2 regions of the Janthinobacterium sp. SUN100 genome follow, and region 1 is predicted to be linked to the other one. Evidence: predicted binding sites of a transcription regulator. Region 1 holds the regulator's gene; the other holds the start of a gene.

The links. Region 1 encodes FliA, which starts transcription of late flagellar genes. Its sites were predicted from a motif close to CTAAAGTTTNNNNNNNNNNNGCCGNTA; they were not measured.
Region 2: O0881_RS24125 (DUF5610 domain-containing protein) is a predicted target of FliA. The motif match lies at 9,784-9,810, and genes of this name have one in related genera.

What each region holds. Positions count from the first base shown of each region.
Region 1 is NZ_JAPUBU010000001.1:2,367,299-2,383,031, forward strand. Features, by position in the region: gene flgC (flagellar basal body rod protein FlgC) at 1-1, opposite strand, end outside; gene flgB (flagellar basal body rod protein FlgB) at 4-456, opposite strand; gene flgA (flagellar basal body P-ring formation chaperone FlgA) at 648-1,343, shown strand; gene flgM (flagellar biosynthesis anti-sigma factor FlgM) at 1,455-1,763, shown strand; gene O0881_RS10475 (flagellar protein FlgN) at 1,772-2,239, shown strand; gene O0881_RS10480 (hypothetical protein) at 2,290-3,174, opposite strand; gene O0881_RS10485 (translation initiation factor Sui1) at 3,218-3,580, opposite strand; gene motD (flagellar motor protein MotD) at 3,645-4,427, opposite strand; gene O0881_RS10495 (flagellar motor protein) at 4,433-5,179, opposite strand; gene O0881_RS10500 (RNA polymerase sigma factor FliA) at 5,161-5,892, opposite strand; gene O0881_RS10505 (antiactivator of flagellar biosynthesis FleN protein) at 5,938-6,801, opposite strand; gene flhF (flagellar biosynthesis protein FlhF) at 6,794-8,122, opposite strand; gene flhA (flagellar biosynthesis protein FlhA) at 8,391-10,487, opposite strand; gene flhB (flagellar biosynthesis protein FlhB) at 10,484-11,677, opposite strand; gene O0881_RS10525 (fumarylacetoacetate hydrolase family protein) at 11,941-12,939, opposite strand; gene O0881_RS10530 (16S rRNA pseudouridine(516) synthase) at 13,027-13,737, opposite strand; gene O0881_RS10535 (hypothetical protein) at 13,994-14,371, shown strand; gene O0881_RS10540 (S49 family peptidase) at 14,746-15,733, opposite strand, start outside.
Region 2 is NZ_JAPUBU010000005.1:274,574-290,306, forward strand. Features, by position in the region: gene O0881_RS24070 (dipeptidase) at 1-862, shown strand, start outside; gene O0881_RS24075 (M24 family metallopeptidase) at 1,057-2,184, shown strand; gene O0881_RS24080 (hypothetical protein) at 2,313-2,792, opposite strand; gene O0881_RS24085 (hypothetical protein) at 3,013-3,291, shown strand; gene O0881_RS24090 (VanZ family protein) at 3,313-3,738, opposite strand; gene O0881_RS24095 (SDR family oxidoreductase) at 4,288-5,052, opposite strand; gene O0881_RS24100 (TPM domain-containing protein) at 5,140-5,661, opposite strand; gene O0881_RS24105 (TPM domain-containing protein) at 5,661-6,500, opposite strand; gene O0881_RS24110 (LemA family protein) at 6,502-7,116, opposite strand; gene pyrF (orotidine-5'-phosphate decarboxylase) at 7,284-8,117, shown strand; gene sbcB (exodeoxyribonuclease I) at 8,286-9,734, opposite strand; gene O0881_RS24125 (DUF5610 domain-containing protein) at 9,882-10,511, shown strand; gene O0881_RS24130 (GGDEF domain-containing protein) at 10,513-11,478, opposite strand; gene O0881_RS24135 (HPF/RaiA family ribosome-associated protein) at 11,737-12,114, opposite strand; gene O0881_RS24140 (DUF1345 domain-containing protein) at 12,339-13,004, opposite strand; gene O0881_RS24145 (MFS transporter) at 13,045-14,316, opposite strand; gene O0881_RS24150 (CDP-6-deoxy-delta-3,4-glucoseen reductase) at 14,394-15,419, opposite strand; gene O0881_RS24155 (SDR family oxidoreductase) at 15,432-15,733, shown strand, end outside.

The DNA of each region.
Region 1 (15,733 bases):
TGATTATTGTCCTCCCTGGATGGCCGTCAGCATGCCCTTGATCTGCGAATTGAGGAACGTCACGGCCGCCTCGTAGCGGATGGCATTGTCGGCAAACGCGTTGCGTTCGAGATCCATGTCCACCGTATTGCCGTCGACGGCGCCCTGGGCCGGCGCGCGGTACAGCAGCGGCGTGCCGTCGGCCAGGGTCTCGACCTTGCCGCCACCGGGTGCGCCCGCAGCTGCGGCCACGCCCTTGCCCGGCATATGCTGCGGCGCCGTGCCCTTCAGGGCCGGCGGCACGCCATCCTTGCGCGCCATCGCCCCCTTCAGGGCGGCGGCGAAATCGACGTCGCGCGCCTTGTAGTTGGGCGTGTCGGCATTGGCGATATTCGAGGCGAGCAATTCCTGGCGCGTCGAGCGCAGGCTCAGCGCCGTCTCGTTGAAGCGCATGTAATCGTCGAGTTTCCCTATCATGTCAGGCTCCGGAAAGATCTGCCACTGGCGCCCGAGATGGCGGAAGGATGGCGGATTAGTGATGACAGGAAACATAGTAAGGTGCCCGCCAGCAAGACCATCGCCGGATCAGACCGTACTTTTACCCCTTAATCGGCGCTTCGATCGGGGCCGCGCGCACTATCATGGCACTATTCCAGAGGCCTATCACCATGAAAACACCGCTCGCTTTCTTCTTTGCTTTTGCCGCCCTGCCACTGCTGGCGCAGGCGCAAAACGCCGGCCGGCAAACGCCGGAAGCGCTGCGCAACAGCGTGGAACAATTCCTGCAAGTGCAAAGCAACGGCTTGCCCGGCAAGGTGACGGTCACCGTCGGCGCCGTCGATCCGCGCCTGAACCTGGCTGCCTGCCCCGCGCCGCAGGCGTTCATGGCGCCGGGGGCGCGCGCCTGGGGCAAGACCACCGTCGGCGTGCGCTGCACGGCGCCCTCCAGCTGGACTATTTATTTACAAGCGAACGTGGCCGTCGTCGGCGACTACGTGGCCAGCGCCGTGCCGCTGGCGCAAGGGCAAGCCATCGACGCCAGCCAGCTGGTGACGATGCAGGGCGACCTGGCCGCATTGCCGGCAGGCATCGCCACCGACATGGCCCAGGTCGTGGGCGCCAGCACGAATATTTCCGTACCGCCAGGCACGCCGATGCGCCTCGACACCCTGCGCCGCAAGCCGGTGGTCATGCAAGGCCAGCTGGTGCGCGTCGTTTCGAGTGGCAACGGTTTCCAGGTGGCATCAGAAGGACGCGCCATCGGCAGCGCCGGCGATGGCCAGACGGTGCAGGTGCGCACGCAGAGCGGCCAGCAGATCAGCGGCGTGGCGCGGGCTGGCGGCCTGGTGGAGGTGGCGTTTTAAACACGGATGGACAGCGATATTGTGGTCTGGCGCACTAAAGTTTCGGCAAAAGGTGCCGATAATGACACATATCCCGGAGTTTTTTGACTTCGACCAGACGAGGATCACGCTGTGAAAATTACCGACAACACCATTAAAAGCAATCCCGGCCTGCCGGTGGCGCCCGCGAGTACTTCCGGCGCCCGGAATGCCGAGAAAGCCCAGGCAACACCGACAACGTCGGACAATGTACGCCTGTCGCCGCAAGGACAGGCATTAGCGGCCAGTGCAACTGCCGGCAGCGGCGCCGTGTTCGACACGAAGAAAGTCGAACGCATCAAGCTCGCGATCGCCGACGGCCAGTTCCAGGTCAACTCAGAAAAAGTGGCGGACGGTCTCCTCGACACGGTCAAGGACTTGCTGCACTCACGAAATAGATAGGTTCCCTCATGCAATCAGTGACTCCGTTTTCCAGCCTGCGCGACGAGCAACAGCTCATGACCACATTGCTGGCATTGATGAAAGAAGAACAGCGGCATCTGGTTGCGGCTGACATCGATGCAATCACGGAGCTCACGGCGCGCAAGACGGCACTGGTAGGACAATTGAGCCAGCTGGCGGCGCAACGCCACCAGGCGCTGGCGGCAGCCGGTTTCACGGCGGCCGAAGCGGGCATGGAAGACTGGCTGGTCGGCGCCAATGAAGCCGACGCGGCGCCCCTGTGGAAAGCCCTGCTCGAGACGACGCGCGAAGCCAAGGAGCAAAACCGCCTGAACAGCCTGCTCGTCAACAAGCACATGCTGCACACGCAAGGCGCCCTGAACGCCATGCGCCCCCCGGCCCAGAGCGGCAATTTCTACGGCCCCAGCGGCCAACCGACGACGAACACGGCCAGCCGGCGGGTCGTCATCGGCTGATCCCCCCTAGTTAACAGCAATTCCCCGGCAAGGCGCAGCCGCCTTGCCCTTCAGCCGTGCGCGGGACGCCCCGCATGCTGGCGGTATTTCGCCACGATGGCTTGCGCCCTGGCGCTAGCGGCCGCCTGCTGCTCCGGCGTCAGTTCCGCCTGCAGCCAGTGCCAGTATTCGTCCTGGTATGGGTTGGTGACGCCGGGCGCGAGGATATCGTCGTAGACCTGGCGCAGCGCCAGCAGGTAGCCATACGCTTGCGGCGCATCCTTGCGCACCACATCGCCATCGCGCAGGTAGGCCATCATCAGGGTAGCCACGCTGGTCAATTCCGCCTCGTCCGCCTGCGCCGTCAGCTGGGCGATGGCTTGCCGCTTCCACGCCTGCACCAGCGGATCGTCGGGACGATTGCGCAGCGCGCTGCGGTCGCCGAACGGCCCTTCCGACAGGAAGATGGTCGCCGCGCCGGGCACGCCCGCCCTGGCGGCAGTCGCCAGGTAGCCGAGGCGGTCCTCGCGCTGCCGCTGCGTCAGGCCCGCGCACAGCTGCTGCTGCGCGGCTTTTTCCTCTGCCGTCATCTCGCGCCCCAGCTCGAATTCCAGCCCCGGCAGGCGCCCTTCCTGCTGGAAGACGATGCAATCGTCGAGCAGGTTATACGCCGCATACGCGTCTTCCGGCTTGCCGCTGGCCGCCAGGCGCGCGAGCTGCTGCGCCAGGGTGACGGGCATCGGCGCGGCATCGGCGACCGGGCTGGCATCGATATTCAGATACGATTCCAGGCTGCGTCCCGCCGGCGCGCCAGGGGCGGAGGCGACAGCGTCCGGCGCGCCGCCGTCGGGAGCGGGCCAGTACGCGAGCGCCAGCGCTGCCGCGATGGCGGCGGCGATGGCCATGCCGGTGAATTTGACGTTCATGGTGAGGAAGCGCGTGGGTGGGAAACGCACGTTACCACAGGCGCGCGGCGGCGGGCCGCACGCCTCCGCACGCTCAGCCGCCGGCCTTTTTCGGCTGGTGGCCCAGCTTGACCAGCGCAGCCAGGATGGCGTCGACATGGTCGCCCTGCACTTCGATCACGCCATCCTTGACGGTGCCGCCCGAGCCGCACTGCGTGCGCAACTGCTTGCCCAGCAGGGCCAGCGCGATGGCGTCCAGCGGCAAGCCCTTGACCACGGTGACGCTCTTGCCGCCTCGGCCCTTGGTCTGGCGCGAGACGCGCACCACGCCATCGCCCGCAGGCGCAGCCTTCGCTTGCGCCTTGCATGCGCACTGCGCCAGCGGCTGGCGGCAGGCGGGACACATGCGGCCCGTTTCAGTGGAATAGACGAGACCGCCCAGGGAGCTGCTTTTCATGAGGAAACGATAAAAGAGGAAAAAAGCGCGATTGTACCAAGCGGCGGCCCGCAGTTGACGAGCGTCAATTGGCCGGCGCAGGCGCCACGGGCGCCGTCGGCACTTCCGTCACCGTTTCGGGGATGCCCGACAAAATCGTCACGGCGACCCGGCGGTTGCGCGCGCGCCCTTCCGGCGTGGCGTTCGGCGCCACGGGGATATTGTCCGCGTGGCCCACGGCCGTCAGGCGCGACGCCTTGACGCCGCTGGCGATGAACAGGCGCACCACGGCGCTGGCGCGCGCGGCCGACAATTCCCAGTTCGAGGCAAAGGTCGAATTGCTGATCGGCTGCACATCCGTATGCCCTTCCACCTGCACATCGTGCGTGTCGTCCTTGAGCAGCACGGCCACGGCGCGCAAGGCCTGGTCCGATTCGGCCGTCAAGCCCGCCGCGCCCGGATCGAACAGCACGCTGGCATTGATTTCCACGCTCACGCCGCGGCTCGTCTGCGTGACCCGCACCTTGCCTTCCTTGACCAGCGGCGCCAGGGTCGACGTCAGGTCCTGCGCCAGGCGCGTCATGTGTTCGCGCTCGCGGCGGATGGCTTCCGTGCGGCGTTTCAGGGCGGGGTTCGGCAGTGGAATCGCCTGCGGCGCTTCCATGATGATGGGCGGCGCGCCCTTTTCCAGGCTGAAGGCCTGGCCGATGGCATTCTGGAAGACGCGGTATTTGCCTTCGTTGACTTGCGAAATCGCATACATGACGACGAAGAAGGCGAACAGCAGGGTAATGAAGTCGGCGTACGAGATCAGCCAGCGGTCCTGGTTGTCCGGTTCCTCGTCATACTTCCTGCGCGCGCGCCGCATCATGGTCAATGCTCGTGCAAGAGGCTGGACACGCGCTCTTCGATGATGCGCGTGTGGTCGCCCGTGGCGATGTCGTACAGCACGGCGGCCGTGATTTCATATTGCACCACGCGGCGCGAAACGATGGCCTTGAGTTTATTGGCCACCGGCAGGAACAGCAGATTGGCCAGGCCCACGCCATAGATGGTCGAGACGAAGGCCACGGCGATGCCGCCGCCCAGCTTGCTGGGGTCGGTGAGGTTTTCCATCACGTGGATCAGGCCCAGCACGGCGCCCAGGATGCCGATGGTGGGCGAATAGCCGGCCGCCGATTCCCACACCTTGACGGCCTGGCGCTCGGCCATTTCGTAGGCGGAGATTTCCACGTCGAGCAGCTGGCGCAGCTTGTCGGGCGCGATGCCGTCGACGATCATGCGCAAACCCTTGGCGTTGAAGCGGTCGGCCGTGTTTTCCATCAGGCGTTCGAGCGCCAGCGGGCCGTCGCGGCGCGCCGTCAGGCTCCATTGCCCGATGTCGCGCGCCAGCGCGGCGCGCGTGTCGGACGGCGGCAGGAACACCCAGCGCAGCATTTCCAGGCCGCGGACAAAAGTGCGCAGCCGCGTCTGCAGCAGCACGGCGCCGAAGGTGCCAACGATGACGATGGCAAAGGCGGCCGGCTGCAGCAGGGAGGCCATCTTGCCGCCTTCCAGTGCCTGGCCGACCAGCAGGCCGGCCAGCGCCAGCGCCAGCCCGATTACGCTGGACCAGTCCACGCCAGCTCCCTCAAGGTTGCGCGCAGGCGCGCGACGGCCTGGGTATGCAGCTGCGAGACGCGCGATTCGGATACGCCCATCACCGCGCCGATCTCCTTCAGGTTCAGCTCTTCTTCGTAATACAGGCCCATGAGTATTTTCTCGCGTGGCGGCAGCGCGTCGATGGCATCGATCACGGATTGCCGGAAATCGGTATCGAGCAGGGAACGCAAGGGGTCGCTGTCCTCGTCCACGCAGTGGCGGTCGAGGAAGCTGTCATTGCCGTCCGGGTCATGAAAGTCTTCGTAGTACACGAGCTGGTGGCCGCCGCCGTCGCCCAGCATTTCCTGGTAGTCGGCCAGCGACATTTTCAGCAGCTTCGCCACTTCCGACTCCGTCGGCGGATGGCCGAGGCGCTGCTGCAGGGTGCTCATCGCCTCTTCGATCTTGCGCATGTTCTGGCGCATGCTGCGCGGCAGCCAGTCGCTGGTGCGCAATTCGTCGAGCATGGCGCCGCGGATGCGCAGCACGGCATACGTCTCGAACTGCGCGCCATGCGTCTCTTCATAGCGCGTAATGGCATCGAGCAGGCCGATCATGCCGGCCTGGATCAGGTCATCGACCTCGACCGAAGGCGGCAATTTCGCCTTCATATGGTGCGCCAGACGCTTCACCAGCGGAATGTGCTCCGTCAGCAAATAGTCCTTGTTCGATTTCCCTTTGACCGTGTACATAGGCTGCTTATTGTTTTCTCATCTTATCTGGTGCTGCGGTTCGATTCAGGCGCTGAACTGGTGCGGGCTCCCCGTCTGGTACAAGGTGCCGCCAAGCACCGGCGCCGCCGAACGGGCCAGCCGCTCGGCCAGTCCGCGAAACGCCACCGACGCTCCCGCCAGCGGAAACGCGTCGACCACGCTGCGGCCCAGCCGCGCCGCGCGGTGCAGATACTCGTCGGCAGGCACGGAACCCATCGAAGTCAGCTTCACGGCCAGGTAGCGGCTCGCCGCCTGCGCCATATTATCGTATACCACTTTTGCTTCGGATTCGGAAGCGCCGGTGACGAGAATGCCGAACGGACGGCGTCCCAGTTCCTGGCTCAGGCGCTTGATCAGGCAGTACGCCGCCTTGATCGAGGTGGCGCTGGTCGAGACTTGCACGACGATATCCGACGACGCCATCAGCGGCACGGGGAAGCACGCGCCCTCGTCGGCCACAACGCCGTCGACCAGCACGATGCCGCTCTGGCGCGCCAGCACCTCGAACGTCTTGCCCAGGCGGCGCAGTTCATCCTCGCCCGCATAATCCATGCTGTCCATCAAATGGTTGCGCACGCCGAGGCTGGCCACGCCGAAACCTTGCGGCACCTGGTGGATGACCTGGTTCAAGCCGCATTGCTGGCGCGCCACGTCGCGCAGGCTGGCGCCGTGCGCCAGTCCCAGGCGCGATGCCACGCCATCGCTGCCGCCGCTGGCGTCGAGCAGCAGCACGTCATTGCCGCCGTAGACGAGCGACGCGCCCAGGTTGACCAGCATGGCGCCCTTGTCGTCCTGCGGCGTGGCCGAGAGGAACGTCATGACGCGCGGCTGCGGGCCGGCCAGCATGCGGCGCAAGCCTTCGGCCTGGTCGAAATCGAAATTAGCCAAGGTGCACCCCGCGCGCTTCATTGTTGCGGGCGGCCGCCTGCGCCATCAGGAGCGGCAGTTCGGCGTCGGAAAACTGCGTCGCCGCCGCATCGCGCTTGAGCTTGAAGGCACGGTCGATCAGGTAGCCGCGGTCGGCCAGGTACAGGTCTTCCGGCACGCGCTGGCCGTTCGACACATAAAACAGGTTCAGTTTCTGGCGGATCACCACGTCGAGCACATTGCCGATCGAGGCCGCTTCATCGAGCTTGGTCATGATGCAGCCGGCCAGGCCGCTGCCCTGATACGCGCGCACCACTTCATTCAACGTTTCCTGCGTGGCCGTGGAGTTCAGGCACAGCAGGCGCTTCACGTCGGCGCCGGCGCCCGACAGCATGGCCACCTGTTCCGTCACCATCTGGTCGCGCTGGCTCACGCCCACCGTATCGATCAGCACCGTGTGCTTGTTCTTCAATTCTTTCAGGGCGATGCGCAAGTCCGCCTCGTCCTTCACGGAATGCACCATCACGCCGAGGATCTTGCCGTAGATGCGCAGCTGTTCATGCGCGCCGATACGGTAGGCATCCGTGGTGATCAGGGCCAGCTTTTCCGGGCCGTGGCGCATCACGCAGCGGGCCGCCAGCTTGGCCGTGCTGGTGGTCTTGCCGACGCCGGTCGGGCCCACCAGGGCAAACACGCCGCCCTGCTCCAGCATGGCGTCTTCATTGGCCACAGTATTCAGGTTACGGCTGAGGACCGTCTTGATCCAGCGCATGCTTTGCGCGCCATCGAGGCCGGCCGGCAGCTTGTCGATCAGGTAGCGCGCCAGGCTGGCCGAGAAGCCGGCCGCCAGCATTTCGCGCAGCACGACGGCTTTTTGCGGCTCGCGCTGCTGCGTCGAACCCCACGAGATTTCCGCCAGCTGGGTTTCCATCATGCCGCGCATGGCGCGGATTTCATTCATCATGCCGCTCATCTCGGCGGCGGCGTTTTCCTTGACGTGCGCCAGTGCGCTGGCCATCATCTGCTGCATGCGGGCCATGTCCACTGGCTCGGAGGCAGCCTGGCGCGGCGCGGCAGGACGTGGCGCGGCCGGGCGCTGGGCCGGGGCGGCCGGACGCTGCGGCGTGGCGAACTGGGTCTGCAACTGGGGACGGGGCTGGGCCATTTCGGAGGCGGCCGGCGGCGACGCCAGCGAAGCGGCGTCGTCATTGGCCAGCGCGAGGATTTCCACCACGCCATCGGCCTGGCGGTTCGACAGGATCACGGCGTCGGGGCCCAGCGCTTCGCGCACCTTGCGCAGCGCATCGCGCGACGAGGCGCCCGTAAATTTCTTCACATTCATGACCGGCCTCCCAGGGCGGGGGTGGCGCAATATTGGCTGAACTGTGTGACCATCGTCGACTCCTGTTGCTTGAGTGCTGTCTTCCACATGGACACAGATCACCCGGACAGTTTCCATTATTAGCGATGCTTACAGGAAATGATCGAAGGAACAGGACGGGAAAGTACCCGTTATTCAGTTTGCCGAGAGGAAATTGATGTTTATTTGACCAAAAGCAAGCACCGGGCGTCCGTCCCGCAGGAACCGACCCCGATGCCGCTCATCACAACTACTGCGCGCCCACCAGCGCCGTGACGCGGATGGTCTTGGTTTCCGGCACTTCCGCATGCGACAGCACTTTGAGCTGCGGCAAGGCGCGGCGCAGGAAACGCGACAGCAAGGCGCGCAGCGGCGCCGGCACCAGCAGCACGGGCGTCAGGCCCAGCGCTTCCTGTTGCTGGGCAGCCAGGCCCGCCTGGTGCGCGATGGTGTCGGCCAGGCCCGGCTCGATGCCGGCGCCGTCGCCGCCATTGCCCATCGCCTGCATCAGCAGCCGCTCCAGGCGGCTGTCCAGGGTCATCACGGACAGTTCGGCCGAGCCGGGGAACAGTTGCTGCACGATGGCGCGGCCCAGGGCCACGCGCACCAGCGCCGTCAGGTCGTTCGGGTCTTGCGTGCTGACCGTATGCTCGGCCAGGGTTTCGATGATGGTGCGCATGTCGCGGATGTGCACGCCCTCGGCCAGCAGGTTCTGCAGCACCTTTTGCAAGGTCGACAGGGACAGCATCTTCGGCACCAGGTCTTCCACCAGGCGCGGCGACTCCTTGCCCAGGTGGTCGAGCAGCGATTGCACTTCCGCGCGGCCCAGCAGCTCGGAAGCGTGCGAGGTGATCAGGTGATTCAGGTGCGTGGCCACCACCGTCCCCGCGTCGACCACCGTATAGCCCATCGATTGGGCCTGGTCGCGCAGGCTGGCGTCGATCCAGGTGGCGGGCAGGCCGAAGGCGGGGTCGTTCGTGGCCAGGCCGGGCAAGGTGCCGCTGGCCATGCCGGGATTAATCGCCAGGAACTGGCCGTTGAACGCTTCGCCCACGCCCACTTCCACGCCCTTCAGGGTGATGCGGTAGGCGGACGGCTTCAATTCCAGGTTGTCGCGGATATGCACGGGCGGCGCCAGGAAACCCACTTCCTGGGCAAATTTCTTGCGGATGCCCTTGATGCGCTTGAGCAATTCCCCGCCCTGCGTCTTGTCGACCAGGGGGATCAAACGGTAGCCCACTTCCAGGCCCAGGGTATCGACGGGCATGATGTCTTGCCAACTGGCTTCTTCCTGCTCGGGCGCCACGGTCGCTTGCGGCACTTCGGCCGGCTTTTCGGCCGCCGCCTTTTCCTGCGTGCGCTTCTTGCTGATCAGATAGGCGGAACCGGCCAGCAACGAGGCCAGCAGGATGAAGACCATGTTCGGCATGCCGGGAATCAAGCCCATGCCGCCGATGATGCCGGCGGTGATATATAACACTTGCGGTTTCGCAAACAATTGCCCCACCAGCTGGGTGCCGATGTCCTGTTCGCTGGCCACGCGCGAGACGACGATACCGGCCGCCGTGGAAATGATCAGCGAAGGAATCTGCGCCACCAGGCCGTCACCGATGGCCAGCAAGGTGTAGTTCTTGAGCGCATCGGCAAAGCCCATGTCGTGCTGCAGCAAGCCCACCAGCAAGCCGCCGACGATATTGATGACGGTGACCATGATGCCGGCGATGGCGTCGCCGCGCACATATTTACTGGCGCCGTCCATGGCGCCGTAGAATTCCGCTTCCTGCGCCACTTCCGTGCGGCGGCGGCGCGCTTCATCTTCGCCGATCAGGCCCGCGTTCAGGTCGGCATCGATGGCCATCTGTTTACCGGGCATGGCGTCCAGCGCGAAACGGGCGCCCACCTCGGCGATACGGCCCGCACCCTTGGTCACCACGGTAAAGTTGATGATCGTCAAAATGATAAACACGACGATACCGACCGTGTAATTGCCGCCGATCAAGAAGTGACCGAACGCTTCGATCACTTTACCGGCCGCGTCGGCGCCCGTATGGCCTTCCGTCAACACCACGCGCGTGGACGCCACGTTCAGCGACAGGCGCAGCATGGTCGACACGAGCAGGATGGTCGGGAACGCCATGAAGTCGAGCGGCTTGACCGTGTACAGCGCCGTCAGCAGCACGATGATGGACAGCGCGATATTAAAACTGAAGAAGATGTCGAGGATGAAGGCCGGCAGCGGCAGCACCATCATCGCCAGCAGCATGATGATGATGACAGGCGCGGCGATGCCCTTGCTGGCGTTGCCACCCATTCCACTGAGCCAGGCTGGCATTCTCAGGCCGTTCATGGTGTACTTCCTTTATTCTTGTCTTCTGCGCCGGCTGCGGGCGGTGTCTGTGAGGCGGGATTCTGCGGGTCGAGCTCGGGCGGCACGTCGAGTTTCTTCGGCTTGTCGGGACGCTCGCCCTGGCCCTTGCCATAGCTGCGCAGCTGGAACACGTAGGCCAGCACTTCGGCCACGGCGCCGTACAGCGCCTCGGGAATCTCGTCGCCGATGTCCGTGTGCTTGTACAGCGCGCGCGCCAGGGCCGGCGCTTCCAGGATGGCGACCTTGTGTTCGCCGGCCAGTTCGCGGATCTTCGCCGCCACCTCGTCGACGCCCTTGGCCACCACCTGCGGCGCGCCGCGCGAATTCTCGCCATACTTCAAGGCCACCGCGTAGTGGGTAGGGTTGGTCACCACCACGTCGGCCGTCGGCACGTCGGCCATCATGCGGCGGCGCGACATTTCATGCTGCATCTGGCGGATCTTCGCCTTGATCTGCGGATTGCCGTCCGATTCCTTCGACTCTTGCTTGACTTCCTGCAAGGACATTTTCATCTTGTTGGCGTAATGCCACATCTGGTAGGGACCGTCGATGGCGGCGATCAAGCCCAGCGCGCCGACGATCAACAGGAAAGCCGTGATCAAGAGGCTGATCAGATGGGCCGAACCGGCACGCAGGGATTCCACCGACAAGCCCAGCACGGCATCTTTTTGATGCTGCATCACCATCCAGGCGACGACGCCCACGACGAGGGTCTTGGCGATGGCCTTGAGCAATTCCACCAGCGCATTCTTCGAAAACATGTTGCCCAGGCCGCGAATCGGGTTGAGCTTGCCAAAATTGGGTGTAAACGCCTTGGAACTGAACAGCCAGCCGCCCACCAGCACGGGCGAAGCCAGGGCGACGAGCATGATGGCCAGCGCGTACGGCAGGCACGTCAGCAGGACCGAGCCCACGTCGTAGCCGATGCGCAACATCATCGCGTCGGGATTGAGTATCTGTTCCCGGTCCAGGGTCAGCCCGGACACCATGACGGCCGTCAACCGCCGCACGATGGCGTCGCCGGCAAACCACAGGCAGCAGCCGGACGCCATCAACACAGTGAACGTTGCCACTTCACGCGATCGCGGAACGTCGCCTTCCTCACGCGCCTGCTCGAGGCGCTTCGGTGACGCGGCTTCGGTCTTTTCTGCGTCGCTGTCTTCCGACATCAATCAACTCCGGTGAAGTCCTGCAGCCTGGCTAGGCGCAATACGGACTGGGCATGTGGCATTATCGGTTCAATTACCGCAACGCCATCAAGGGAAAAGGAGGGCGAATCCCCTGCTTTTCCTTTGCCTAAATGAAACAAGGCGCCGCAGGCGCCCACTTCAAAGGAGACCGAAAAATGGTCAGGACAAGGCGCAGCCCCGAAGACAGTACGAATAGTACGGCGAGGGGTTGCAACGCAGTCATGGCCATTTTCTCGGGGCTCCTAACGGTTTTTCCTCGCTTCGGCCTGTTTCACGGTCTGCTCGATGGCGCCAAACAGGGACTTGCCGTCATCGCCCAGCATTTCCAGGCGAAGCACGTCGCCGAACAGCAAATACGGCGTGCCGGCGACGCCATCGGCGATCATCTCCTGGTTACGTCGCTCAAAAATACTGGAAAATCCCTTCTTGACTTCCTTGTTGGCGACCCCGCCCGCGCTGACCACGCTGCCGGCGCGCGCGTTGCGCGTCTGGCACAGGTGGGCGAGCAATTGCGGGTAATTGAACGCCATGTCGGCGCCCGCGTGGGGCTGGCCCGTCAACTTGCCGTTCAGGCTGCAGCGCAGCGCGTAATGCACCTTGCCGCCGCGCCAGGCGTCACCCAGCTCGTCGGGCGTGATGGCGACAGGGGAGCACGCCATGGCGGGTTTCGCCTGCAGGAAACCATAACCACTCGCCTGCTCGTCCGGCGCCAGGTTGCGCAGGGTGATGTCGTTGACCAGCATCAACAGCTTGATGTTCAGGTGCGCCTGGTCGGGTGTCGACCCCATGGCCACGTCGTCCGTGATGGCGGCGATGCCCGCCTCGTAGTCGATGCCCCACTGCTCATGCGCCAGCACGATCTCGTCCTGGGCGCCCAGGAAATCGTCGCTGGCGCCCTGGTACAGGCGCGGCGCATCGCGCAGATTGGCGGGCGCCTCGCTGCCCGCCGCCTTGCAGGCCCGCTCGATCTGCTGCAGGTAGGCTGCGCCGGCCACGCGCAAGCTGCTGCGCGGCAAGGGCGCCATGCAGTTGGCGGGATCGAATTCGAAGGCGCGATGGCCGCGGCCGCTATTGATGGTCTGGTACAGCAAATCGAGCTGGGGCGCGATGAAACTCCAGTCGTCGAGCGCCTTTTGCAGGGTCGAGGCGATGCCATCGGCCAGATGGGCCGTTTTCAGGTCGCGCGAGACGACAGCCAGCTGGCCGTCGCGCGTGCCATCCTTCAGGGTAGCTAATTTCATGTGCGGGAAACTTCGTCAAATGCAGGCAATGGAGACTAAAGACGCCAAAAAGCCGGGATATCCCCGGCTTTGGCGGTCAGGAAGGGGCTAGGCCAGGAGCGCGATCTGCTCGGGCGTGAGGTAGCACCACTCGCCTTCGGCGATGCCCAGCGATTCCAGGGTCAGGCTGCCGATGGCGGAACGGTGCAGCGCGCTGCAATGGTTGCCGGCGGCGGCCAGCATGCGCTTGACCTGGTGGTACTTGCCCTGTTCCAGCACGATTTCCAGCTGGTGCTCGCCGCGCTTGACGCAGACGAGGGCCGCCAGCGGGGCCGGCTCGTCGTGCAATTGCACGCCGGCCAGCAGCAGGGCCACCAGCTCATCCGTCACGGGCTCTTGCGTGGTGGCCTGGTAAATCTTCGGAACGTGGCGCTTCGGCGACGATTGCGCATGGATAAACGGGCCATCGTCGGACATCAGCAGCATGCCGGTCGTATCGTGGTCGAGCCGGCCGACGGGCTGGACTTCGCGCCAGGTGAATTGTTCCGGCAGCAGGGTCAGCACGCCCGGATGATGGCTGGGCTTGCGCGAGCATTCGAAGTTGGCGGGCTTGTTCAGCGCCAGGTACAGGTGCGCGCGGTACACCCACTCTTCTTCGAACACGTGCAGCACCAGGCCTTCGGTCTCGACGGTGGTGCGGTAATTGGTCTGGGTGACGCCATCGATGACGACATCGCCATCCTCGATGAGGGAACGACAATATTTACGGGTGCCAAAACCCTGCGATTGCAGGATGCGGTCTAGGGATAATTTACTCATGGGCGTGACTTTACCAGAAGCGGCTGGCAGCGTGAAGCGGCGGCGCCTGGCGTCCGCGCGGCGGCCCGGGCGGCACGAAACCATGGTGCACGCAGAAATACCAAAAAGAACAAGGTGAGATTTGGCGAGAAATGGTTGATTCCTTTGAGAAATATCAAGCGCTCGAAATATCGCGTTGATAGACTGAAACTTCGTTAGGAATCCGCCTAACGAGGTTTAGGAATAATAACTAGGCAACGACTGACAAGGACATCGTATGGAGCATACCGATACCATCGCCTTACAAGGCAACATCGCCGACATGCGCCTGCGCATCGCCGCAGAACAGGCGGCCATGCACAAGGTCAGACTCGGCGTGGCGCGCTGGAGCACCGCCCCTGCGCCGCAGGATGCGGACGCGCCGCCATCGCCGGCAAGCCAGAAGCGCTGGCATGCCGAGGCGCAATGTCATTTCATGTGCTGGCTGGAACTGGGCGGTTTTGCGCACGCGGATGCGCAGGCCGACAACGCGACCGCGCCCGCCATGGCGAACATGCCGTCCGACATCGGCAGCAACGTTGACGCCGGTGCAACAGCAGCCAGGGAAACCAGCGCCGCTCCCCTGCCCCTGCACTGCAACGGCTGCGCCGTCTGAGCGCGGCCCATCCGACCAGCCATGCCACGCCCTCGCATGCCTGCCTTGCCAGCACGCTCAACCTCCTCCGGCGACACCGGACCATCGAACATGAACGACGCACAAAAGGAAACGGCGGCATTGCGCCGCCGTTCCCAAGCCCCATCGGGACTTTAGTGAGGAATGTAAATTCACTCAAAACCACATCTGCGATGCGGCGAGTAGTTCCAAGACCTGCCAATCAAGTTAGTACTGACAACATAGTTGATATATCGCCCCTCCTTGAAAAGAACTACGCTTTCACTATAGCCCAAGCAGCCCTATTTTCAAGCCAATTTACCACCTTATTGAAAATCATTCTCGACTGGCTTGCCTGCCCGCCAAGAGTGATGTCCTCAGCGCAACGCCGGTTGCGACTGCTGCACGGCCGCCTTCATGGCACCCGCACCCATGGCGGCGCCAAACTTCTTCAGCACCCGTTCCGGCAAGCCTTCATGCTGCGTGTAGTCGACGATGTCTTCCGCCTTGACGATGTCGCGCGCCACGCTGTCGACCGTGCCGAAATCGTCGGCCAGTCCCATTTCCACGGCTTTCGCGCCCGTCCAGTACAGGCCGGAGAAGGTATCGGCCGTTTCCTTCAGGCGCTTGCCCCGTCCCGCGCGCACCACGTCGATGAATTGCTGGTGGATTTCATTGAGCATGCCTTGCGCATACGCCTTGTGTTTTTCCGTCAGGGGGCTGAACGGGTCCATGAAGCCCTTGTTCTCGCCCGCCGTCAGCAGGCGGCGCTCGACGCCCACCTTTTCCATCACGCCCGTGAAGCCGAAGCCATCCATCAGCACGCCGATGGAACCGACCACGCTGGCCTTGTTGACGTAGATGCGGTCGGCGGCGGCGGCGATGTAATAGCCGCCCGAGGCGCACATTTCATCGACCACCACATATAAAGGCTTGTCCGGATAGCCCTTGCGCAAACGCTGCATCTCGTCGACGATCATGCCGGCCTGCACGGGACTGCCGCCCGGACTATTAATATGCAGCACCACGGCCACGGAACCGGCATCGGAAAACGCCTTGTCCAGCGCGGGGATGACGACGGCGGCCGAGCCGCTGCCTTCGGACTCGATGGCGCCGCTGATGTCGATCAGGGCCGTGTGGCGGCCCAGGGTTTCGCTGTCGTCGGCCGTGTTGTAGTCATAAAACACCCACAGGGCGAACAGCACGATCAGCAAGCCGAATACCTTGAAAAAGATGCTCCAGCGGCGGTGCGCGCGTTGCTCTTGCAAAGTGGCAAATACCAGCTTTTCCAGCACTTCGCGCTCCCAGTGTCCCGCAGGGGCGCCGTGGCCGGCGGCTGGCGCGCTACTGTCCAGCTTGTCATTC
Region 2 (15,733 bases), on a different contig from region 1:
TTCCATCAAGCTGACCCTGCCGCCGCGCACGGCCTTGCCGGCCAAGGGCGGACCCGTGCTGGCGAAGCTGGCGGGCGGCTTTTTCGGCAGCCAGATCCCGGAAGACGCACAAGCCGTGATCGACCACGCGCCAGCAGCGCTGGAAGCGGCCATCCGCGCCCGCGCGCAGGGCCAGCAGGGCGTGCGCTACAGCTACGCGCGCACTGGCGATACCTTGACGGTAACGGCGCTGGGCGTGTCGGCCCACTCGTCGAAGCCGGAAGACGGCGTCAACGCCATCAGCATGCTGGCCGACGCGCTGGCCGTGCAGCCCTGGCAGGGCACGCAGGCGGCCGACATGCTGTCGTTCCTGAATGAACTGGTGGGCACCGGCATCTACGGCGAGCGCTTCGGCCAGATCGCTTACCGCGACGGCTTCATGGGGCCGATGACGGTAGCGCCCACCGTGCTCAAGCAAGATGGCGGCGCGCTGGAACTGAACATCAACCTGCGCCGTCCGCAAGGCAAGACGGCGGCCGTGCTGCAGCAGCAGGTGACGGCCGCCTTCGATGGCTGGAAGGCGCGGCGCCAGGTGCCCGCTACCCTGCAGGTGCAGATCGGCGAACCGTGGCTGCAGACGGACGCGCCGCAGATTCCCACCCTGCTGTCCGTGTTCGGGCACTACACGGGCATCGCGCATCCGCAACCGGTCGCCATCGGCGGCGGCACCAATTCGCGCCTGTTCCCGAACGCCGTCAGCTTCGGCCCGGCCATGCCGCACACCGTGTACACGGGGCATTCCGAACACGAGTTCATCACGGAAAAACAGCTGCTGCTGAATCTGCAGATGTACACGGCTGTCCTGATCGAGCTGGCGAAATAGCGGCTTGCAAAAACAGAGGGAAGTCATAGACTGCAAGCCTGAGACGCATCCGGGCACTGAACTTTTGATGGGGGCGCCGGTCTTACGTTTCCATGTAGGAAGGGAGCAGCTATGCATGCACAACAGGAGACCCGGCTGGCGCCAGGCAGGGCAGGTGGCGTGGCGCCGCGCCGGCGCCCGCACGAGGGGCGGTCATGAACTGGCCGCTGGAACTGGAAGTGGCGCACAAGCTGGCGCAGATGCGGGGCTGGCTGGAAGACCAGCGTGCCGGCGCCGTGCGCCTGCGCGGCGGGGACTGGTTTGCGTGGGCCACGGCGGGCGCGTCGAACAGCCACTACCATACCGCCGAGTGCGGCTGCGCGGAAGTGCTGGTGACGCGCGACGCCGCCTATATCTTGACGGACGAAGCCGAAGCCATGCGCATGCGCGAGGAAGAGGTGCGCGGGCCATGGACGTGGCAAGTGTCGCCCTGGATGCAGCCGCAGCTGTATGAATTGCGCGAGCATTTCGTGCAGCATGCGGCCGGTGGCGCGCCGGTCCTGTCCGACCGGCCGGGTTTGCACGAACGCAGCCTGCCCGTGGCCTTGCGCGAAGAGCGCCTGGTGCTGCTGGAATCGGAACAGCTGCGCTACCGGCAGGTGGGGCAGCTGGCTGCCCGCGCGGCCGCGGATGCGTTGCGCCAGGCCCGCCCCGACTGGAGCGAGCTGGAACTGGCTGCCGCCTGCGCGCGGGCGTTGTGGCTGCGGGGCTTGCAGGCCGTGCACGTGCTGGTCAGCGGGGCGGAGCGTCAACAGCGTTACCGGCGCGCACCGCCAGCCCAGGTGGAGCTGGGCCCGCAAGCCGTGCTGGCCTTGTGCGCGCGGCGTTTCGGCCTGTGCGCTAGCCTCAGCCGTCAACGGCGCTTCGGCCCGGCGCAGCATCGTGCCGATGGCGCGGCGGTCGTCATGGACGATGCCGATGCGGCCATGCTGGCGCTGGAAGCGGTGGCGCTCGACGCTTGCGAAACGGGTCATGCGCTGAGCATGGTGTATCACGCGCTCGACAGCGCCTACGCGTATGCAGGCCAGCCCGACACGGTGCGCACCAGCCGGCAGGGCGGCATCCACGGCTACCTGGCGCCCGAAGTGGCGGCCGGCGCGCACACGGAAATCATCCTCAAGCGGGGCATGGCGCTGGCCTTCCACCCCAGCCTGCCCGGCAGTACGGTGGAAGACACGTTTTTGCTCGACGGCAGCCAATTGCACAACCTGACGCATGACCCGGCCTGGCCCTCGGCCCTGGTGCAGGGGCGCAGCCGGCCGCTGACCCTGGCCTTGGCTTGAAAATGATAACTGCGTGGCAACTGCGTGCCAAATGCGTATCAAGTGCGTGCCAAATGCGTGCCAAATGCGGCCAGGCGTGAAGAAAATCGGCCAGCGCCGGCCAGCGTTGATATCGATCAATATACCGATCAATAGCGCTGCATCACGCCTTTTTGCACGCTGACCTTGTCGCCGATCTGGAAGGCGGGCTGGGTGTTTTGCACAAAGGTGCGCGTCGTGCCGTCGTCCAGGCGCAAGGTGACGCGGTACAGCATGTTGCCCGCCGCCCCCGAAGTGCTGCCGGCCGTGCCCGACGTACCCGCCTGCATGTCGCCACTGCCTTGCTCCATGCTGCGCGGCACGGTTTCTATCGACTGCACCGTGGCCGAGCTGATGTTCATGGTGGACTGGTTCGCGTCGTTGCGCATGTCGCTGCTGATGCTGCTCTGGGCGTTGCTGGTATCGGCGGCCGTGCTGCTGGCCGTGCTGCTTTGCGGCGTCGTGCTGGCCGGCGCGGCATAGGTTTCGCCGCTATTGCTGCGCGCCAGACTGGTTTTGTCCGTGGAATGGCAGGCTGCCAGCAAGGCGCATGTCAGGCCGGTCAGCAGCAGGGTGGTTTTTGATCTCATCTTGGTCTCCTCATGGTCGCACACTCAGGATCGGCACCCGCGGTGATGCGGATGGCGGCGATTGCTGCATGTAAGAGCATGGCGGAACAGGGATGTTCGGCGGCCGTCATTGTCGATTGAGCTAGATCAAGTGTCTAATTGCCGTGCTTGGTATAAACGATGCTGGCAATTACCACTTCGTGCGGCTGCACGTTTCCTCACTGTTCAATCGGGAGAAAAAATGTCATCTGGCCCTACAGCAAAACTGATCGATGAATTGGTGCTGGCCATCGGCGGCACTGCGCACGATGTCCGTGCGCGCCATGTGCTGGCCCAGGCCTTGCATGGCCTGGTGCGGCTGGCGCGTTCGGAACAGTTGCTGGAGATGCAGCGCGATACGGCACGCGCCATGGGGGCCGGCAGCCGGCGCGAGACGCGCGCCCTGATGCGGCGCCTGGGCAAGCGGGGCCAGGGACAGTTGCGGCTGGCATTGCAGGATAGCGAAGCGGACCGCGCCTGACGGGCGCGAGCCATCTCCCGTTCAGGCTTCGGGCAGCGGCGCGTCCTTGCCAAGGGCAGCGGCGACCATTTTCGGCCACAGGAAATACAGCGGCAGGCAAACCGCCGCGGCGGCCGTGACATCGACCACCCAGTCGCTGACGGCGCCATGGCGGTAGGGCAGGAAACTCTGGATGAATTCGTCCAGCGCCCCCATGGCCGCCACCATCAGCACCGACAGCAGCGCCCGGCGCGCCATGCCGCCGCCCGTGCCGCTGAACAGGATCAGGGCCAGCACGCCATAACCGAAGGAATGCAGCACGCCGCCCGACGCATACTGGCCCACGTCCGCGCGCACCCCGGGAATGTCGCCGATCAGGATCACCAGCACATATAGCACCAGCGCGGTGCGGTAGCGCAGGCGTTCGTAGCGGTCGGCAAAACACAGTTCGGGCAAGGGTACGGGCATGAGGCGTCAGGACAGGTGGAAAGGACGCCACAATATCATGGGCAGGGCGGGCCACCGTGTTTTTGCGCAAGAGCTTGCTGGACAGGCAAAAAAAAGGCCCGCGGGGGCGCGGGCCAAAAACCCAAATGAAATGGGTCAAGAGTTGAGAGTTGCTCGGTACTTACCATGTCGCGCGCCTTGCGGGCGCCCGCCACGGTCATGAAAGGGGAGTGGTGTGCCATCGCGGCACACCTGTCTGTAGTCAGGCATATCGGTTGCCTGTACAGCAGATGAAGCAAGTATAGGGGGCGAAGATGACGGCCTGATGACACGCCGCAACATTTTTTTGCGGCAGCGCAAATTGTCGGAAAGAGTGTGGAGCATGGCAAGAATAGCCATGTTTCAAGACTGATAGCGAAAAAAAAGCCCGCTGGTGAAAGCGGGCTTAAAACTATTTTCTTGGAGGAGAATAGTGGAGACAGGTGCATTATGCTGCGTTGCACGATATGTGTCTAATGATCTTTTCGGATAACTATTATTCTTTTTTGATATAACTTACCGCGCCTGCCTTCATTCCTTCACGGCCACCGTGTAATTGAGCGCCATGCGCCCGCCATCGACATAGATGGTCTGGCCCGTCATGTAGGTGGCGTCGTCGCTGGCCAGGAAGGCGGCGATGCCGGCCACTTCTTCCGGTTCGCCGCAGCGGCCCAGCGGCGTGCGCGACAAAATCGTGTGGCGCGCTTCCGGGCTCGACAGCACCGCCTGCTTGGCCAGTTCCGTCAGGATGGTGCCCGGCCCGATGCCGTTGACGCGCACGCCGTGCGAGGCCAGGTTCAGGGCCATGACCTTGGTCAGCTGGTTGATGGCGCCCTTCGACACCACGTACGGTACCTGATTCGGAATGGCCAGTTCCGCATTCACGCTGGACATGTTGATGATGCAACCGCTGTTGCGCTTGACCATTTCGCGCGCCACGGCCTGGCCGCACAGGAACATCGATTTCAGGTTGATGCGCATGACCCGGTCGAAATCGTCTTCGCAGACGTCGAGGAAGCCGGCCGCGTGCGTGACGCCCGCATTGTTGACGAGGATATCGATGTGGCCGAACTGGGCCAGGGTTTCCTTCAGCATGGCGTCCACGTCCGCCTTCTGGCTGACGTCGGCGCAAAAGAAGCGCGCCTGCGGGCCGAGGGCAGCGGCCGCCTGCGCGCCTTCTTCCTTGATGTCGACCAGCATCACTTGCGCCCCTTCGGCGATCAGGCGGGTGGCGCAAGCCAGACCGATGCCTTGCGTGGCGCCCGTGACGATGGCGGTTTTATTGACTAATTTCATGTGTGCTCCTCGGCGAGGTATGGGGGCCGCGCTGCCAGGGACACCGGCCCGCGCGGCAATGGGCAGATTTTAATCCCTGGGCAGGAATCAGAGGAGGATGGGCTCGTTCGGCAACTGGTTGCCGCGCGTGCCGTTGGCGGGGAAGTGGCTTTGCAGCAGGGTATTGAGCTGCGCCAGCGCTTCCAGGGTGCTGTCGTGGTAATTGCCATCCTTGAACCCTTTGGTCATGGTGCGGCACACGGCTTGCCACTGTTCCGGCGTGACGCGGCGGCCCACGTTGCGGTCGGCCACGATATCGACCTGGTGCTCGGCCAGGTTGATGTAGATCAGCACGCCGACGTTGTCTTCCGTATCCCACACGCCATATTGGGCGAACAGTTCGCGCGCCCGCTCGCGGTTGCTCACGCCCTGGTACGCCATGCCCGGCGTCAGGGCTGCTTCGACGATCAGGCGCACTTCCGCCTGGTGCATCGCTTCACCGCCGGCGATGGCCGTCTCGATGGCTTTCAGTGTACGTTCCGGAAAGGCGTGGCGCGCCGTCGCCGGCGTGCCCCGCAAATGTTTCAATGCCCGTCCGCAGCGTTGTCCGAATGTCAGTTGTTTCGTCATTACCAATCTCCCGAGGCGCCGCCGCCGTCAAAACCGCCGCCGCCGCCACCGAAACCACCGCCGCCACCGCTGCCACCGCCAAAACCACCACCGCCGCCGCCGAAGCCGCCGCCGCCGCGGTTGTTCAGCGCCTGGCTGAGGATGCTGCCCAGCACGACGCCCGTGGCGCCGCTGGACCAGTTGCTGCCGCGCTGCAGGCGCGTCGGTCCGCCGCGCGAGCGGAACAGGGTCAGCACGACGAGGAAGCCGAAGAACAGCAGCGGCAGCCAAAAGGTCATGCCGCCCGCTTCCACGGTGGCTGGCGCCTTCTGCTGCGCCGCAGCGGGGAATTGCTCCTGGTTCAGCAGGGTGGCAATCGAGCCCACGCCGGCCACCAGGCCGCCGTAGTAATCGTTTTGCTTGAAATGGGGGGCGATCACGTCTTGCAGGATGCGTTTCGATTGCGCATCCGTCAGCACGCCCTGCACGCCGCGGCCCGCCTCGATGCGCAGGCGGCGCAGGGACGAGGGGTTGTCCTTCGCCACCATCAGCAGCACGCCGTCATCGACGCCCTTGCGGCCCAGCTTCCAGGCATCCGTCACGCGGATGCTGTATTGCTCGATGGCTTCCGGTTCCGTGCTCTTGACCAGCAGCACGGCGATCTGGCTGCCCGTCTTGGCTTCGTAATCGGCCAGCACGCCTTCCAGCGCCGCCTTTTGCTTGGCGTCCAGCATGCCGGCGTTGTCCGTCACGCGCGCGGCCAGCGGCGGCACGGGCTGCAAGCCCTGTGCGCCGGCTGGCGGCATCGACCACAGCAGCAGCGCCGTCGCCAGCGCCGCGAGATAGGACCAGGCTTTCATCTTATTTGCCAAAGTTGACGGTCGGTGCGGTCGAGATGGCTTTTTCATTTTCCACCGTGAACGATGGCTTGACCTTGTAGCCGAAGACCATGGCCGTCAGGTTGTTCGGGAAGCTGCGCGCATGCACGTTGTAATCCTGCACGGCAACGATGTAGCGCTGGCGCGCCACGGTGATGCGGTTTTCCGTGCCTTCCAGCTGCGACTGCAAGTCGCGGAAGCTGGTGTCGGCCTTCAAGTCCGGGTATTTCTCGGACACCACCATCAGGCGCGACAGGGCCGACGACAGCTGCCCCTGCACTTGCTGGAATTTTTCGAACGCGGCCGGGTCGTTCAGCACTTCGGGCGTGATCTGGAAACTGGTGGCGGCGGCGCGCGCCTTGGTCACCGCTTCCAGTGTTTCCTTTTCATGCGTGGCGTAGCCCTTGACGGTGTTCACCAGGTTGGGGATCAGGTCGGCGCGGCGCTGGTACTGGTTGACCACTTCGCCCCAGGCGGCCTTGGTGGCTTCATCCTTGCTCTGGAAGTCGTTGTAGCCGCAGCCCGTCAGGATGCCGGCCAGGACGGTGACGCTCAGCGCCAGGCGCAGCCATTTGGTGAATTGATTGGTGATTTGCATGATGGGTTCCGTGCAGAGTAAGGGAGGTGAGGCAAATATACCTGAAACGGCCCGTAATGTCGGTTTAATAAGCGTCGGCCGCCGGCCCCGACCGCCTAGAGACGCCGTGGCAAGCCTGCGCCGCGTTACAATACGGGGTTTGCAACTGAATATAGAGAAGGTGTGCCGTGAATTTCATCAATAAATTATCCGCCGCGTGGACGGCCAATAATTCCCTGCTGTGCGTGGGCCTGGACCCCGACCTGGCGAAACTGCCGGCCGAACTGCGCGACCTGCCTGATGGAATCACCACCTTTTGCACGCGCATCATCGATGCCACGGCCGACCTGGCTTGCGCCTTCAAGCCGCAGATCGCGTATTTTGCCGCGCTGGGCGCGGAAAAGCAGCTGGAAGACATTTGCCGCTACGTGCGCGAGAATTATCCGCACATCCCCCTGATCCTCGACGCGAAACGGGGCGACATCGGCGCGACGGCCACGCAATACGCGCGCGAAGCGTTCGAGCGCTACGGCGCCGACGCCGTTACCGTGAATCCGTACATGGGCGAGGATTCGCTCGATCCCTACCTGGCGTGGAAAGACCGCGGCGTGATCATCCTGTGCCGCACGTCGAACCCGGGCGGCTCGGACCTGCAATTCCTGAATACGGACGGCGAACCGCTGTACCAGCGCGTGGCGCGCCTGGTGGCCGAGAAGTGGAATAAAAACGGCCAGTGCGCGCTCGTCGTCGGCGCCACCTTCCCTGAAGAACTGGCGCAGGTGCGCGCCATCGTCGGCGACATGCCGCTGCTGGTGCCGGGCATCGGCGCCCAGGGCGGCGACATCGCCGCCACCGTCGGCGCGGGCCAGACGGCGAACGGCATGGGCATGATGATCAGCTCGTCGCGCGCCATCATCTACGCCACGCCGCAGGCGGGCGAAGACTTCGCCGACGCGGCGCGCCGCGTGGCCATTGAAACGCGCGATGCCATCAACGCGCACCGCGCGTCTGATGGTGGCTGACATAAGCTACTGCGCGTCGCGATTTGCGGCCGGCGATGCTCACTGTGCTATAGCACAGTTGCGCTTCTCGGCCGCAACTCCCATCCGCTCGCTACGCTTCTGTCAGGCACCGTGATGACTGTTGTTTGTCATCCATAAAAAATGCCGGGCTAGCCCGGCATTTTGCATTTAGTCGCGTTGTGGTGCGACGATCTCCGCATAGTCGTACAGCTCGCCCAGAATTTCCTCGCCCCGCTCATCGACGGATTCCGACAGCACGTCGATTTCCGTAAACAGCATTTCGATGGTGCGGGCGCCGGCGTCGCCGTCGAACAGGCGGGCGGCGCGGTGCTGTTCCCAGCGCAGGCTTTCCGCTTCGCTCAGGGTTTGCGGGAAATTGCGGGCGCGGTAGCGGAACAGCAGTTCCTGCAGGCGCTCATCGGCAAACGAGGGGCGGGCCGTGGCCAGCTTGGCCGGCGTGTCGCGGCGCAAGGATTCGAGCAGGCGGCGGTCGTCGTTGCTGACGAAACCATTGTACAAATCCTCATCCACGTCCAGCGCGGCATTCGCGCCCGGGCGCTGGAACACTTCGGCCCAGACGGCATCCATGTTCGGCGCCGCGGCGGCGAATTGCGCGTTGACCTTCGCCGCGTCCAGATCGATGCCCCACTGCGCGGCCATGGCCGGCGACAGCGTTTTTAAATTGCCGACCAGCATGGGCGACTTGTTCAGGTGCACGCTTTTCACGGGCAGGCGCGTCATGCCTTCCGGCATGGCGTCCTTGCGCGTGAACAGGCGCGTGCGGATGGTGTCGGCGGCCAGGGTAAACAGTTCGCGCGGGTCGTAGGCGCAATCCCAGACGAGGATTTCATTTTTATTGCTCGGGTGCGTGGCCAGCGGCCAGACGACGCCCAGGCAACCCCGTTCGGCGGGGAACATGCCCGACACGTGCAGGAAAGGCTGGCGCTCGCCGGCGGCCAGGTGCATGCCCATTTCGCTGGCGACCCTGTCCTTCTTGTGCAGGGCCAGGCAGAATTCGAACAGTTTCGGCTGCTTTTCCTTGATCAGGCGCGCCAGGGCGATGGTGGCGCGCACGTCGGAGAGTGCATCATGCGCCGCTTCGTGGGCCAGGCCATTGGCCTTGCTCAAGTGTTCCAGTTTAAAACTGGTCTGGCCATCGTCGCGCTTTGGCCATTCGATGCCTTCCGGGCGCAGCGCGTGCGTCATGCGCACCACGTCGAGGATGTCCCAGCGGCCGCAATGGTTCTTCCATTCGCGCGCATACGGGTCGATCAGGTTGCGCCAGAACAGGAAACGCGTGACTTCATCGTCGAAACGGATGGTGTTGTAGCCCACGCCGATGGTGCCCGGCTCCGAAAAGGCCGCTTCGATGGTGGCGGCGAACTGGTGTTCGGGCACGCCCAGCTGCAGACACTGCTGCGGCGTGATGCCCGTGATCAGGCACGATTGCGGGTCGGGCAGGAAATCATTGGCAGGCTGACAATACAGCATGATGGGTTCGCCGATCTCGTTGAGGTCGGCATCCGTGCGGATGGCGGCGAACTGGGCCGGGCGGTCGCGGCGCGGCTGGGCGCCAAAGGTTTCGTAGTCGTGCCAAAGAAAGGTCTGGTTAGTCATTGATGGTCGTTGCTTGATTGGTTATCCGGGCCGCCAAAAGCGGCCGCTGCTACAGTTTTCTGAAAACCTGCCGATACTACACGAGAGGATGGTCATCATCGCGTTTCCCGCATGGTGGCATACATTGCCCGTTCAAGGAGGTCTATCGTGTCAATTCCCATCGCCGCAAGCGGCAATTCCACCCCTTCCGTGACTTCCGTCAGTACGGGCGTTGCCGGCAAGGACGATAAAGTCCAGCAAAAGGACGGCGTCAACGCTGAAATGAGCGTGAATGACCGCACCAAGCTGCAATTGAACGCTTCCATCATGCAGGCGTCGCTGAACGTGTCGATCGGTTCCGAGAACGAGCCGCTGGCGCTGCTGTACAAGACGGCCATCACCAACATCAATGAAGCGCTGAAGGGCCAGTACGGCGAGGATGCGATCCAGAACGCGGCTTCGCAGGATAACAGCGCCGAAGCGACGGCGAACCGCATTGTATCGCTGTCGACGGGATTTTTTGATGCCTTCAAGAAACAAAATCCCGGCCTGGACGACGATACGGCCCTGACCAAGTTCATGGACACCATCAGCGGCGGCATGGAAAAAGGCTTCAAGGAAGCGCGCGACATCCTCGGCGGCTTGAAAGTGCTGAATGGCGACATCGCCGGCAATATCGACAAGACGTACGAGCTGGTGCAAAAGGGCTATGCCGACTTCATCGCCGCGCACAGCAGCAAGAAGGATGATGCCGCCAAGCCGGATGCCAGCAAGCCGGCCGACAGCAAGGCTGCCTGAACTACAGCATGACCCTGTTGCGGCCCGATGCTTTGGCGCGATACAGCGCCGCGTCGGCCGCGGCGATCAGCGCATGGTCGTCCTGTTCGGCCGCCAGGCTGGCCACGCCGAAGGAACCCGTGATGTGCGGCAAGGCGCTGCGCATGTCAGCGAAGATGACGGCGAGCTGCATGCGCTCGCACAAGCGCTCGGCCACCCGCAAGGCCACGTGTTCGTTGGTGTCGGGCAAGATCACCATCATTTCCTCGCCACCGTAGCGCACGGCAAAATCCGTGGGCCGCAGGGCCGCGCCCAGCACTTGCGCGGCGATGCGCAGTGCCTGGTCGCCCGCCTGGTGGCCGTGCGTGTCGTTGAAGCGCTTGAAATGGTCGAGGTCTATCATCACCAGCGACAGGGGCGAGCCGCTGGCGTGGGCCGTGACGATCATGTTGGGCAGTAAATCCGTCAGCCAGGCGCGGTTGTACAAGCCCGTCAGGCTGTCGACCATCGACAGCTGGCGGTAGAATTCGCCCAGTTTCTGGCGCCGGCGCAGCAAGGCATTGGCGGCGCGGATGCGGAAGGACAGCAGCCGCAGCAGGTTGCGCGCCAGGCCGTTCGACTGTTCGATCAATTCCCAGACGATGGCCGCGTCGATCACCAGCAAATCGGTTTCTTCCAGGGCGGAAATGGCGGCCAGGTTGCTCGCTTCATCGAGCACCGATTGTTCGCCCACGCTTTCGCCGGGCAAGACCTTGCTGACGGTGCCGTCATCCATGCCCGTGTGGGTGTCGGCGGCCACGGCCAGCGAGCCGCGCAGGACGATGTACAGGCTGGCGCCTTGCGTGTCGGCAATGGCTTCGCCCGCTTCCAGGCGCATCACGGGGCAGGGCGCCAGCATGGCGGCCGTCTGGCTATCCGCCCCATCGCGAAATAGCTGTAAATCGCCGATGTTGCAGCCTGAAGCGCCGAAGTTGCCGATCTGTTCCACAATCACACTTTCAAAAAGCCGGCGCGCGAGCAGGGGGCCGGTAGCTTCATGATAGCGTAAAGCGGCCTTGGCTGTAACGCCAAAGGCTTGCTTGAGGTCACTTACTGTGAGAAATACGACAATTATTTCATTGCCGCGTCAATACGCAGGAATGCTTGCGGTTTTGTTATGGATGTTGCCGCGCGCGAAAGGCGGGCCGGATGTGCAAAGGCAGCCTTGAACGGCTGCCTTGGTCTCTGGAAATCCTGCAGGTGGGGATTACTCGGCGGTTTCTTCCGCTTCGGCCGTATCGATCACGGCATTCTTGCCGGTGGCGTGGCGCTTGCTGTCTTGCAGGCGGCCCAGGGCGCTATCGATGGCGCGTTTCAGTTTGTCGGTGGCGCCGGCAACGGATTGATGCACGGTGGCGTTCTGTTCGGTCACGGCGATCGGTTGATAGCCAGCAACGCGTGCTTCCATAACGCAGCGGATATCGTCGGCACCGCCTTTCGGGCCATTCGTGTCGCTGATGTGGACTTCGATGCGGGTCAGGTTGTCGCGGAAGCGGTTCAGTGCGCTTTCAAGTACGGATTGCACATGTTCGTTCAGTCCAGCGGTGTTGGCGATGGTGCTGTCGGTATGAATATTGATTTGCATATGCTTACTCCTGTCAATTCAAAAAAAACCCATCTCAGGCGCCTTGCATGGCAGTGGTCAAATCCGCTGCCAGGGCGCGTCGGCGCCTGGTTCTTGCCTCATGCACTTGATCCCTGTGCATGACTTATCTTACTCCTCTTTCCAGTATTTCAAGAGGGTGCGCACGATTAAGATGAGCTTAACCCTTCAGCCAGGTCAAGTTTCCACTACGAAATTATTTACCCTCAGCCATTGATGAGACCGGCCGCGATATTGATCGACAGCCCCAGCACGACCAGGTTGAAGAAAAAGCTCAGCACGGATTGTCCCAGCACGATTTGCCGCATCATGCGTGTCTGCACGGAAACGTCCGACGTTTGCACGGCGACGGCGATGGTGAAGGCGAAATACAGGAAATCCCAGTAATCGGGGCTTTGCTCGTCGTCGGGAAACTTCAGGGGGCGCAGCGCGGGATCGGCCTGGTAGTACAGGTGGGCATAGTGGAAGCAGAACAGGGTGCCGACGAGGAACCAGGAACCGACCAGGGTGAGGATCGTCAGGCCGTAATGCAGCGCGCGCTCGTCCGGCGCCATGTCTTTCATCGAGGATAGCTGCGAGACAATGGCTACCAGGCTCATCACGGATGCGACGGACAGGGCCGACAGGACGGTTGCCGCCCGCTCATCCTGGCGCGCCGCCATGGCTTTGACCTTGTGGTGGTTGGCACGCATCATCATCCAGGCCATCGTTGCCAGGTAGAACCAGACGGCGACATTCCACGCCGTCAGCAGGCGCGTCATCTGTTGCCAGGATGCGGGCAGCAGCAGGCCGGCCGCCACGCCGATGGCCGTGGCCATGCTCAGGTGGGGGCGGCTGCGGATGAAGCCGTGGAATGGAAGCGTGATTTTCATGGTGCGGATTCGTGTCAGTGGCGATAGCGCATCTTAGACCCTATGCGCTCGCCGTGGTGGCCGTCCTGGCGGCTGCTTCCTTCTCGTGGTGGGGGAAGCGGTCCATGCGCGACAGCACGGGGAACAGCACGGCCCAGATACCCGTCACGGCCAGGGTGGCGGCGCCGCCGAAGAGCACGGCGCGCACGAGGCCGAACCAGCCGGCCGTCAAGCCCGATTCGAATTCGCCCAGCTCGTTCGAGGCGCCGATGAAGACGGCATTCACGGCGCTGACCCGGCCGCGGATCTCGTCCGGCGTCTCGAACTGCACCAGCAGGTGGCGGATGTAGACGCTGACCATGTCGCCGGCGCCCATCAGGAACAGCGCCGCCAGGGCCAGCGGGAAATAGCTGGTGCTGCCCAGCACCAGGGTGCCCAGGCCGAAGACGGCCACGCCGCCGAACATCCACGCGCCCACGCGGCGCGTGATGGGAAACATGGCCAGCGCGATCGAGCACAGGGCGGCGCCCGCGCCCGGCGCCGTGCGCAGCAGGCCCAGGCCGCTGGGTCCGGCATGCAGCACGTCATGCGCCAGCGCCGGCAGCAGGGCTGTGGCGCCGCCGAACAGCACGGCAAACAGGTCGAGCGAAATGGCGCCCAGCACGATGGGCTTCGACCAGACGAAGCGCAAGCCTTCGAGCAGGGTATGCCAGCTGACGGGTTCGCGTTTCACCACTTGCGGCGCCGGGGTGGTGGCGCGCATCAGCAGGACGGACACGACCAGCAGCGCGGACGAGATCAGATACACGACCTTGGGGCCGAAGTAGTACAGCAAGCCGCCCAAAGTCGGCCCGAGGATGATGGCCACGTGCGAGCTCGACGAACTGAGCGCGACGGCGCGGCTGAAGTGTTGCGTGGGCACCATGTTGACCAGCACGGCTTGCGTGGCCGGCATCATGAAGGCGCGCGCGCTGCCGAACAGCACCAGCACGGCAAACACGGGCCAGACGATGGAAATATTGCTTAACGTAAACGCCAGCAGGGCCAGCGCGCACGCCAGTTGCGCCGCCAGGCACCACGCGATGATGTTGCGGCGGTTGTAGCGGTCGGCCACGTGGCCGGCCGGCAAGATGAGCACGAGGAAGGGGGCGAATTGCGCCAGGCCGATCAAGCCCAGGTCGAACAGGCTGCCCGTGATCTGGTACACCTGCCAGCCGATGGCCACGCTTTGCATCTGCACGGCCACCGTGCCCAGCACGCGGGCGGAAAGATAACAGGCGAAGTTGCGGTGACGCAGGATACTGAAGCCGTTGCCGGCAGAGGCGAGAGACATGAAATTTCCAGGAAACAGCGGGGTGGAGCGGTGGCGGCAGCGGATGCCGCGCCAGCAGCACCCCGCTGTCTGGATGCTTACTTGGCCAGGTCGGCTTCCGTGGTGAAGGCGTCCGCGTAGAATTCGTCGGCCGGCAATTGACACAATTGCACGAAATCGCGATTGGCCGACTCGACGACGATCGGTGCGCCGCAGGCATACACTTGATACGCGGACATGTCCGGCAAGTCGGCGATGACGGCCTGGTGCACGAAGCCCGTGCGGCCTTGCCACGCGTCTTCCGGCAGCGCGTCCGACACGACGGGCACATAGGTGAACTGCGGCAAGTCGGCGGCCCACTGGCGGCACAGGGCATCCATGTACAGGTCGTGCGGACGGCGGCCGCCCCAGTACAGGGTGATCGGACGCGGCGACTGCTCGTTGATCATGTGCTCGACGATGGCTTTCAAGGGGGCGAAGCCCGTGCCCGAGGCCAGCAGCACGACGGGCTTGTCGGAATCTTCGCGCAGGAAGAAGGTGCCCATCGGGCCTTCGAAGCGCAGGATGTCGCGCTCCTTCATGCTGCCGAACACCTGGTCGGTGAACAGGCCGCCCGGCATGTGGCGGACGTGCAGGCTCACGGGGCCGCCTTCGACGGGCGCGCTGGCCATGCTGTAGCTGCGGCGTTTGTTGTCGCGCAGCATGATTTCGATATACTGTCCGGCGCGGTAGTGCAGGCGCTCGCTGGCTGGCAATTGCAGGGTCAGCACGACGACGTCGGGCGCGACTTTTTCGATGGTGGTCACGCGCGACGGCATTTTCTTGATCGGGTAGTCGCTGCTGCCCGCCACTTCGCGCGCCTGCACCACCAGGTCGCCCTGGGGCACGGCGCAGCACAGCAGCGAGTAGCCGGCCGCCGCTTCATCTTCCGTCAGGGAGCGGGCCTGGTATGGCTTATGCTGTACGCTGCCGGACACGATCTTGCCCTTGCACGAGCTGCAGGCGCCGCTTTTGCAGCTGTACGGCAGGCCGACGCCGGCGCGTATCGCCGCCGACAGGACGGTTTCGTCCGCTTCGCAGCTGAATTGGTGGCCGCTGGGCTGAACAGTAATTTGAAAAGTCATACAATCCTTGAGATGAAAAATATGTTAATGCACTCTTTGCGCAAGCCGTCAGGCTTGCCGCGCTTGCTGATCCTGGGCTGCGGCGACGTCGGCATGCGGCTGCTGCCCCTGCTGCGCGCGCGCTTTCGCGTCTTTGCCGTCACCAGCCAGCTGGCGCGCTGCGCGCAGTTGCGGGCGGCCGGCGCCGTGCCCATCGTGGCCAACCTCGACGAGCGCGCCAGCCTGAAACGGCTGGCGGGACTGGCGACGATGGTCGTGCACCTGGCGCCGCCCATGTCGTCGGGCTTGCTGGACCGGCGCACGCGCAATCTGGT